DNA from 3 places in the Streptomyces asoensis genome. Region 1 is predicted to be linked to each of the others. Evidence: riboswitches for the same ligand, from Rfam matches in the RefSeq annotation. Region 1 holds a riboswitch; each other region holds the start of a gene.
What was found. Region 1 has a riboswitch for S-adenosylmethionine ahead of G9272_RS38660 (amino acid ABC transporter permease). Riboswitches for the same ligand answer to the same signal wherever they lie in the genome.
Positions count from the first base shown of each region.

Region 2: linked by a shared signal. The riboswitch ahead of G9272_RS13305 (aminotransferase class V-fold PLP-dependent enzyme) and the one ahead of G9272_RS38660 (amino acid ABC transporter permease) in region 1 are both predicted to bind S-adenosylmethionine.
Region 3: linked by a shared signal. The riboswitch ahead of G9272_RS46300 (putative leader peptide) and the one ahead of G9272_RS38660 (amino acid ABC transporter permease) in region 1 are both predicted to bind S-adenosylmethionine.

Region 1 covers NZ_CP049838.1:8,689,789-8,693,056, forward strand. The annotation lists gene G9272_RS38655 (glutathione S-transferase C-terminal domain-containing protein) at 86-982, shown strand; SAM riboswitch class IV at 1,049-1,168, shown strand; gene G9272_RS38660 (amino acid ABC transporter permease) at 1,565-2,545, shown strand; gene G9272_RS38665 (amino acid ABC transporter ATP-binding protein) at 2,542-3,268, shown strand, end outside.
Region 2 covers NZ_CP049838.1:2,961,877-2,965,144, forward strand. The annotation lists gene G9272_RS13305 (aminotransferase class V-fold PLP-dependent enzyme) at 1-1,086, opposite strand, end outside; SAM riboswitch class IV at 1,267-1,383, opposite strand; gene trpD (anthranilate phosphoribosyltransferase) at 1,463-2,527, opposite strand; gene qcrB (cytochrome bc1 complex cytochrome b subunit) at 2,681-3,268, opposite strand, start outside.
Region 3 covers NZ_CP049838.1:9,400,308-9,403,575, forward strand. The annotation lists gene G9272_RS41640 (ABC transporter substrate-binding protein) at 1-765, opposite strand, end outside; gene G9272_RS46300 (putative leader peptide) at 984-1,115, opposite strand; SAM riboswitch class IV at 1,135-1,244, opposite strand; gene G9272_RS41645 (SAM-dependent methyltransferase) at 1,408-2,223, opposite strand; gene G9272_RS41650 (protein kinase domain-containing protein) at 2,483-3,268, shown strand, end outside.

The DNA.
Region 1 (3,268 bases):
CGCGCGCACGAGTTCCGCACCTCCCTCATCGACGTCGCATCCGCCGCGCGCACGTCCTTCGTGCGTCCCGCCCCCGGGGAGAGTCATGTCCGTCACACCACTGGCCGCCCACCTGTCCACCCGACCCACCGCCGCCTTCCGGGGCCGGATCGGCCGGGACGCGCGCAGCGGCCACTACGCGGTGCCGCGCCGCTACCGCCTCCATCTGGCGGCGGCCGACCCCGACTGTCTGCGCATCGCCGTCACCCACAGCCTCCTCGGCCTGGACAAGGCCTGCCCGGTCACCTTCCTGCCCGCCGTCCCGGACTGCCCCGACGGAGGTCACTCCGCGCTGCGTCCGCTGTACGACGCCAGTGCGCACCGGTACACCGGACCCGCCCTCGCGCCGGTGCTCAGCGACGACTGGTCGGGGCGCATCGTCAGCAGCCACGGCCCCGACATCGCCCGCGACCTCGCCCGGCACTTCGGCGGCGGCCGGCCCACCCTGTACCCGTGCGGCGCGCAGTCGCAGATCGAGGCCGTCGAGCGGATGTGCGCCCTGGGCATCGAGGAGGCCGCCCAGCGCGCCGGAGCGGCCGACACCGAGGAGGCGGAGCGCACCGCCGCCCTCGACACGCTGGTCACCACGCTCGGGGTGCTGGAGCGGGGGCTCGGTGCCCACGAGCACCTGATCAGCGATCAGATCACGGCAGCCGACGTCGAGTTGTGGGTCGCCCTGGTCCAGCTCGACACCGTGCACCGCCACCACCTCGACGCGGCCGCCGTGCACCGCATCGCCGACCATCCCGCGCTGTGGGCCTACGCCCGCCGGCTGGCCGCTCACCCGGCCTTCGGCGCCCACCTCGACCTGGATGCCATCGCCCGCCGTCACCACGCCCGTTGCCAGGGCCTGGAGGCCGCCGGCGCCGCCGTCCAGATCCTGGACTGGGAGACCCACGCGGCGGACGGTTCGGCGGTCCGACCGCAGGTCAACCGGCCCTGACCCGGTCCATCCACCGGACCGCCGTTGACATTCGTTCGGGCAACTGTCTTACTTACGGCCCAGAACGGTCATGAGCGTCAGCGACAAGCCCTGGCTAGCTGACCGGCAACCCTCGCTCCGCGGTGGGGTGCCCCAGGTGACGACCGGACCGACGTTTCGGTAATGACGTATCGGTAAGCGCGAGGGCCCTCCAGGGGCCGGAACAGTGATGGTGACGGACATGTACGCAGCTCATCGGACGGCGCCCCGTCGCCCCCGGGGCTGCGTACGGCCGTACCTCGACATCCTCGTCGCCAACCGCGCCGTCGACCTCCTGCGCGTGAACAGCGCACTGTGTACCGCACCGGGCCGTGCCCGCTGTCGGGGCTGAACGAACCCCTCACACCGCAGCCCCGCCTCCGCGTTCCTGACGAACACCGCCCGAGCGGTGTGCCGTTGTCCGCCCCACCCCGGTCTCCTGTACGCATCCGTGCGCCATGCCCTGTTCGCGCCCGCGGAGCGGTCCCCGCCGCCCCGCCGAAGCGCGTCCGGCCACGCACGTCCGCCGTGACCCGGGGTGTCCGACTCCCGCCGGAGCCCCTCATGAGTGAACCCCCAGGCGCCGTGACCCTCGCCGAGGCCGCACCCGCCATCGACGTCCCGTCAGAGAAGCTCACCGCCCAGCGCGTCCAGCCGCTGCGCAAGCCCGGACGATGGATCGCCACCGCCGTGGCCCTGGTCCTGGTGGCGCAGTTCACGCACGGACTGATCTCCAACCCCTTCTACCAGTGGGACCGCTTCGGCTACTGGTTCCTGCGGCCGGTCATCCTCGACGGACTGCTGATCACCCTGGAAGTGGCCGCCTGGAGTGCGGTGCTGGGCCTCCTCGGCGGCATCCTGCTCGCCCTCGCCCGGCTCTCGAAGAGCCCGGTGCTGCGCGCGGTCAGCTGGACCTACGTGTGGGCGCTGCGCTCCATCCCGCTGATCGTGGTGCTGCTCTTCCTCTACAACTTCAGCGCCCTGTACCAGACCCTGAGCGTGGGGGTTCCGTTCGGCCCGGCGTTCTTCCGCTTCGACGAGTCCCGGCTGGCCACCGACATGGTGATCGCCGTCGTCGGTCTCAGCCTCAACGAGGCGGCCTACGCCGCCGAGGTGGTCCGCGGCGGCATCCTCTCCGTCGACCAGGGCCAGCACGAGGCGGCCGCCGCGCTCGGCCTGCCCAAGCGCTACCAGTTCTGGAAGATCGTCTTCCCGCAGGCCCTGCGGTCGATCACGCCGAACTACGTCAACCAGCTGATCGGCCTGGTCAAGTCCACCTCGCTGGTCTTCTACGTCTCGTTGCTCGACCTGTTCGGCACCGCGCAGACCATGGGCGCCACCTACCCCGGCGACATCGTGCCGCTGCTGCTGGTCGTCACCGTCTGGTACCTGATCCTGACCAGCGTCGTCTCCGTCGTCCAGTTCTACGTCGAGCGGTACTACGCCCGGGGCGCCACGCGTTCCCTGCCGCCGACGCCGCTCCAGAAACTGCGGACCGGTCTCACCGACCTGCGGGCCCGCATCCGCCGGGAGGCCGCCGTATGACCACCGAGACCGTGCAGAGCGCCGACACCGCCGGGATCGTGCCCGCCGCCGTCGAGGTGCACGACGTGCACAAGTGGTACGGCGCCCACCGGGTCCTGGACGGTGTGAGCCTGACCGTGCGGCCCGGCGAGGTCACCGTGATCCTCGGCCCGTCCGGCTCCGGCAAGTCCACCCTGCTGCGGGTCATCAACCACCTCGAGAAGCCCGAGATCGGCTATGTCAGCGTCAACGGCGAGCTGATCGGCGTCCGCCGGCACGGCGACCGGCTGCGCGAGCTGAGTGAACGGGCCATCCTGACCCAGCGCGGCCGGATCGGCTTCGTCTTCCAGAACTTCAACCTCTTCCCGCACCTGACCGTGCTGGACAACGTCGCCGCCGCGCCCACCGCCACCGGGCGACTCGCCAAGCCCGCCGCCCTGGAACTGGCCCGCGAACTCCTGGACCGGGTGGGCCTCGCCGACAAGGCCGGCGCCTATCCCCGGCAGCTGTCCGGCGGCCAGCAGCAGCGCGTCGCCATCGCCCGCGCCCTCGCGCTGCGCCCCGGCGTCATCCTCTTCGACGAGCCCACCTCCGCCCTCGACCCCGAGCTCGTGGGCGAGGTCCTCGCCGTCATCAAGGACCTGGCGACCAGCGGCACCACGCTCGTCATCGTCACCCACGAGGTCGGCTTCGCCCGCGAGGTCGCCGACCGGGTCGTCTTCATCGACGACGGGAAGATCGTCG
Region 2 (3,268 bases), 5.7 Mb from region 1:
GAGGGCGGCGGCGAAGTGGGAGCTGTTCCAGCCCTCGACGACGAAGGAGATCACGCCGACCCGCGGGGCGTCGTCGCCGAACAGGGACAGCACCCTCACCTGCGGGACCTCGGCCAGACCGGCCCGCACCTTCGCGATCAGGTACTCCTCCCGGGCGACCAGGCTGTCGAAGCCCGCCTCGGTGAGGGCCTTGCACGCCGAGGCGATGGAGTAGGCGCCGATCACGTTCGGGGAGCCGGCCTCGTGGCGGGCGGCGCTCTCGTGCCACTCCACGTCCACTCCCCCGTCCTCGCGCCGCGTGACCTTGCGGCTGGCGCCGCCGCCCGCGAGGTACGGGTCGGCCTCCACCAGCCAGTCGGCGCGGCCGGCCAGCACCCCGGAGCCGAAGGGCGCGTACAGCTTGTGACCGGAGAAGGCGACCCAGTCGACGTCGAGCTCCTGCACGGAGACCGGGTGGTGCGGGGCCAGCTGGGCCGCGTCCAGGACGATCCGGGCCCCGTGCGCGTGTGCGGCGGCCGCCAGCTCGCGTACCGGCCACAGCTCGCCGGTGACGTTCGAGGCACCGGTGACACAGACCAGGGCCGGGCCGTAGGGGTCACGGTCGGCGAGGGCCCGCTCCAGCGCCTCGACGGCCTGGCGCGGGGTGCGCGGGGCGTTGAGGTAGGTGACCCGGGCGTCCTGCCAGGGCAGCAGCGAGGCGTGGTGCTCGGTCTCGAAGACGAAGACCTGGCAGCCGGCGGGCAGGGCCCGCGCCAGCAGGTTGAGGGAGTCCGTCGTCGAGCGGGTGAAGACCAGCTGGTCGTCGGGGCGGCAGTCCAGGAACTCGGCCACCGTCCTGCGGGCGTTCTCGAAGAGGTCCGTGGACAGCTGCGAGAGGTAGCCGGCGCCCCGGTGGACGCTGCCGTAGTACGGGGCGTAGGCCGCCACGTCGTCCCAGACGCGCTGGAGGGCGGGGGCGCTGGCCGCGTAGTCGAGCGCCGCGTAGCTGACCTCGCCGCCCGTCACGAGCGGGACCGTGACATCCCGGCCGAGAACGGGCAGCGGTGCACAAACGGTACGGGCGGTGGCAGCGGTGGAGACAGACATGGCGAACTCCCGTGAGAGGCAAGGGGGAACCACCGTGCGAGCGGGCATGGCTCGAGCACGGGGGAAGGTGAAAGGGGTATGCGGAGGCGGGGCTCTACGCCCTATCGCATTCGCTTGCTCACGGAAGGCTCCCTCGAACGACCAGGACCCCTGGCGGTACTCACTCAGAAGAGTGCGAGGGGTCCGCGCTTGCCGTAGACCTCGCTGCCTACGGCCTGGTCTTCACCCGGGGCACCCCGCCACGGACGGAGGGTTGCCGGACAGTCGGCCGGGGCCTCATGACTGTCACTCATGACCTGACACAGGAACGTACGTGAAGTGATCGCCGTCCCGCAACCCGTGTCCGGATCGCGGGACGGCCATCAGCGGTGAGGCGTCACGCGTTGGTGGCGGCGACCCAGCGGTCCAGCGCCCGCTTGGCCGCACCCGAGTCGATCGACTCGGCCGCCTTGTCCATGCCGACGCGCAGTTGCTCGGCAAGGGTGCCGGAGCCCGGCTCCAGGGCCACCAGGGCTGCCGCCGAGTTCAGCAGCACGGCGTCCCGCACCGGGCCGGACTCGCCCTCCAGGAGACGGCGGGCGACCTCCGCGTTGTACGACGGGTCGCCGCCCCGCAGGGCCTCGACCGGGACCAGCTCGAGCCCGACGTCACGCGGGTCGAAGGTCTCCTCGGTGACCTTGCCGTCACGGACGACCCACACATGGGACGTGGCCGTCGTGGTCAGCTCGTCGAGACCGTCGTCGCCCCGGAAGACCAGGGACGAGTTGCCGCGCTCGGCGAAGACGCCGGCGACGACCGGCGCCATCCGCGGGTCCGCGACCCCGACCGCCTGGGCCCGTACCTTGGCGGGGTTGGTCAGCGGGCCGAGCACGTTGAACACCGTGCGGATGCCCAACTGGCCGCGCGCGGCGCCCACATGACGCAGCGCCGGGTGGAACTTGATCGCGAAGCAGAAGGTGATCCCGGCCTCCTGGGCCACCTCGGCAACGCGCCGCGGGGTCAGCTCCAGATTGACGCCGAGCTTCTCCAGGACGTCCGAGGCGCCGGACGCGGAGGACGCGGCCCGGTTGCCGTGCTTGACGACCGTGGCACCCGTGCCGGCCACGACGATCGCGGACATCGTGGAGATGTTGACCGTCTTCGCGCCGTCGCCGCCCGTGCCGACGATGTCGACGGTCGGGCCGGGCACCTCGATCAGGTTGGCGTGCTCGTACATCGCCCGGACGAGCCCGTTGATCTCCGCGACGGTCTCGCCCTTGGCCCGCAGCGCCACCACGAACCCGGCGATCTGCGCGTCGGTGGCCTCGCCGCGCATGATCCGGTCCAGCGCCCAGAACGTGGCGTCGGCGTCCTGGTCGCGACCGTACAGCAGGCCGTTCAGCACCTCGGGCCAGGAACGGCCCGCCGCGGTGTCGCCTCCAGCGGGGGTCACAGCGCTCATAGCCGCTCCTGCGTGTGTCGTCGTGTGCGTCGTGTGTCGTCGTGCGCCTCATGACAAGGTGCACCCCACCCTATCCAGCCCGTGGGCACGGCAAAGGGCCCCGTCCGAAGACCGGACGAGGCCCTTTCCCGTGGCGTGGCGACGCCTCAGCGATCAGTGGTGGCCGTGGCCGCTCGTGATCTCCTTGTACTCCTCCGCGGTGGGCTTCGGAATCTGCTGGTCCTCACCGAAGTACGCCCCGCTGATCTTGGCGCGGAGCTTCTCCTTGCCCTTCACCTTGCGCTCGACGCCGTTCTCGTCGACGGCGGCGCCGATCGCGGCCGGCTCGTACTGCTCGTGCGCCGTGAGGGTGTGCAGCTGCTCCTGGCTGAGCGGCTCGTGGATCTCGATGAACTCACCGTGCGGCAGGCGCTTGATGGTGCCGGTCTCGCGACCGTGCAGCACCTTGTCCCGGTCCCGGCGCTGGAGGCCGAGGCAGATCCGCTTGGTGACGATGTACGCGATGACCGGTCCGGCGATGAAGAAGATCCGGACGAACCAGGTGATCGAGTTGATCGACAGGTGGAGGTGGGTGGCCCACAGGTCGTTGCCACCGCCGACCAGCATGATCATGTACATCGTGACCCAGGCGACGCCCAGCGCGGTGCGCGTCGGGGCGTTGCGCGGCCGGTCCAGGATGTGGTGCTCGCGCTTGTCGCCCGTGACCCACGACTCGATGAAGGGGTAGAGCGCGAGGATCGC
Region 3 (3,268 bases), 710 kb from region 1:
GGCCTCGGGCACCACCTTGAACACCAGCTTGTCCAGGTACGCCTCGCCCTGCTTGGTCCACAGCGAGGAACCCCAGGCGTACTTGGCGCGCTTGGCCAGGGTGATCGACTGGTTCTGCACATAGCCGTTCAGCACGAACGGCCCGGATCCGACCACTCCCTTGCTGCACTTCTCCTGCGGGCTCCTGCGCGCGCTCGCCGACGACTCGATCCCCAGCGAGTGCGTGGCCGTGGCCTGGAGGAACTGCGCGTTGGGCTGCTTGAACTTCACCCGCACCGTGAGCGGGTCCACGGCGGTGGTGCTCTCCACGCCGCTCAGGTACCCCTGGGCGAGTGTGCCGAGGGCGCCGAGCTTCGGCACCGCGTCGAAGTTGTCCTTGACCACCTGCGCGGTCAGCGGTGTCCCGTCGCTGAAGGTCACACCTGATCTCAGGTGGAACGTGAACGTCGTGGTGTCCGGGCTGATGTCCCAGCTCTTCGCGAGCCATGGCACGATCTTGCCGGTCTTGGGGTCCTGGTCGGTCAGGGAGTCCACGACCTGACGCAGTGAGTAGATGGTGTCGTTGCTGCCCACCTGCTGCGGATCCACGCAGCCGGCGTCGGAACCCACCGCGAAGGTCAGGGTGCCACCCGACTTCGGGCTGCCGCCCTCGCCGCTCGAGGTGCCGGTGTCGCTCGACGAGCAGGCGCTGAGCAGAAGGCTGCCGGTCACGAGGGCGGCGAGCGCCGCCCACCGGGGGGTACGGGAATCCGGATGCGCTGTCACGGGATGGTTCTCCTACTCCAAGGTCACCGCGCACATGCCGGAGCGGAACGCGGCCATGGCTGTGCGCGGAGGGTGCCGGCCTCGCACGGGCCGACACTGCTCAGAACTGTGCGGGGGACTGTTCAGGGGGAGGGGATGTCGACGACTGTGTCGATGGCGAAGTCGCTGACGGCATGACCGTGCTGTGGGCGAGGGTCAGCCTGCGAGGTGGGGCGTGATCAGCCCTGACACAGACAGCTGGCGGAACGCCGCAGGTCGATGTGGCGTCGGCGCGAGAATCCGGAGAACAGCGCCGCGGTCGCGATCGAGGCACTCAGGTTGCCGCTGAGCCGCACGCTGGTCCTCCACATCTCAGGCCCCCGAACCGGGGCCACGCGCTTGCAGAGTCGGTGACCCTGCCGGGCTTTCACCTGGAGCACCCCACCGCGGAGGAGGGTTGCCGGTCAGCTAGCCAGGGCTTGATGCTGACACTCAATGCCGGGGTCGATCTTACGGAGTACTGACATTATCCGTCAATATCGGTAGGAGAGTTGAACAGCTCCGCCGCACCGGCCGTGACGGCGGGTGCGGCGGAGCGGTATCAGCGCCGGCCGGCCGCCCGTCCGGTGAGGAGGGTGGCGGCGTGGGTGGTGGCGTGGGCGGCTACAGCTTGCGGGCGAGGCCGCCGTGTTCGCCGATGACGTCCGGCGCGGGGGAGGTGGCCTCCGGGCGCCAGAGGGGGACCGAGACGACTCCGGGCTCCAGGAGCTCCAGGCCGTCGAAGTACGCCGTGATCTCGTCGACGGATCGCAGGTTGTACGGGACGGCGCCGCTTTCGTTGTAGGCGTCCTGGGCCTCTTCGAAGACCGGGTCGATGCCCCGCGAACCGTCGTTGATGGAGAGGTAGCTGCCGGACGGCAGTGCCGCCATCAGGTTGGTGACGATGGAGCGGGCCTGGTCGTGGTCGGCGACGTGGCCCAGGATGTTGCTGAGGATGAGCGCGGTGGGACGGCTGAAGTCCAGCGTCTCGGCGGCGCGCGCCAGGATGCGCTCCGGGTCCAGCACATTGGCGTCGACATAGGAGGTCGCGCCCTCCGCGGTGGAGTAGAGCAGGGCGCGGGCGTGGGCGAGGACCAGGGGATCGTTGTCGACGTAGACGATCCGGGTCTCGGGGGCGAGACGCTGGGCGACCTCGTGGGTGTTGTCGGCGGTCGGCAGGCCCGTTCCGACGTCCAGGAACTGTCGTATGCCCGCCTCGGAGACCAGGTACGTGATGTTGCGGCGCAGGAACGCGCGGCTGCTGCGGGCGATGGTGACGATGCCGGGGAACACGGCGGTGTAGGCGTCACCGGCCTGCTCGTCCACGGGGTAGTTGTCCTTCCCGCCGAGCCAGTAGTTCCAGATGCGGGCCGAGTGCGGCACCGAGGTGTCGATCTTCTGATGTGCCGCTGATCCGGGCGTGGTCACATGGTCGGTCATGAGGGGCGTCCGTCTTTCGGCCGAGGCGTGGGCAGTTCGAGCCACAACTTACGTCCCAACGACCCTGGTACGTACACCCGTTCACATTTTCGGTGGGTTCGAACAGTGCCCTCACGGAGACATCCGGGTTCACGTCTCCGTGTCGGCCGGTCCGGACGCACCGCTCACACCTCGCTCGCACCTCGTCCCGGAACCCCTCAACTCGCCTTGTGCATAGGTACATTGAGACCGCCCAATCCTTGAGCGAGTGGGGGCGAGGATGCGCGACACGGTCCTGGACGGCCGGTACACGCTCACCGAGCGGATCGGTGCGGGCGGTATGGGTGTGGTGTGGCGGGCCAGGGACGCGCGGCTCGAACGCACGGTGGCCGTCAAGCTGCTGAGCCTGCCACCGGGCACGGTCGGTGCCGAGCGGGAACGGCTGCTCGCCATGTTCGGGCGGGAGGCGCGGGCCGCCGCCGCCCTCGACAGCTCGTACATCGTGCCGGTCTTCGACCACGGCGCGGAAGGTGAAGTCCCCTACCTGGTCATGCCGTTGCTCTCGGGGCGGACCCTGCGCGAGCTGCTGGCCGAGGGGCCGCCGGCGCCGGAGCGGGTCGCGGTGCTCGCGGCACAGGTCTGCCGGGCCCTGGCGACCGCGCACCGGGCCGGCATCGTGCACCGCGACATCAAACCGGCGAACGTGATGCTCACGGACGAGGGCATGGTGAAGGTGCTCGACTTCGGCATCGCCAAGTTCCTCGACGCGACGACCGGCGGCCGGCTCACCGTGACCACCGACTCGCCCGTCGGCACCCTCTCCTACATGGCGCCGGAGCGCTTCACCCGCGGCGCGGACGACGGGCGCACGGATGTGTACGCGCTGGGCTGCACGGTGTACGAGATGCTCACCGGCGCACCGCCCTTCGACTCGGCGTCGGCGCCCGCGCTGATGCACTGCCATGTGTACGAGACACCGCAGAAGCCGTCGGTACGGCGTCCGGGGCTGGCCCCCGCCTGGGACGAACTGGTGGGGCGGATGCTGGCGAAGCCGGTCGATGAGCGA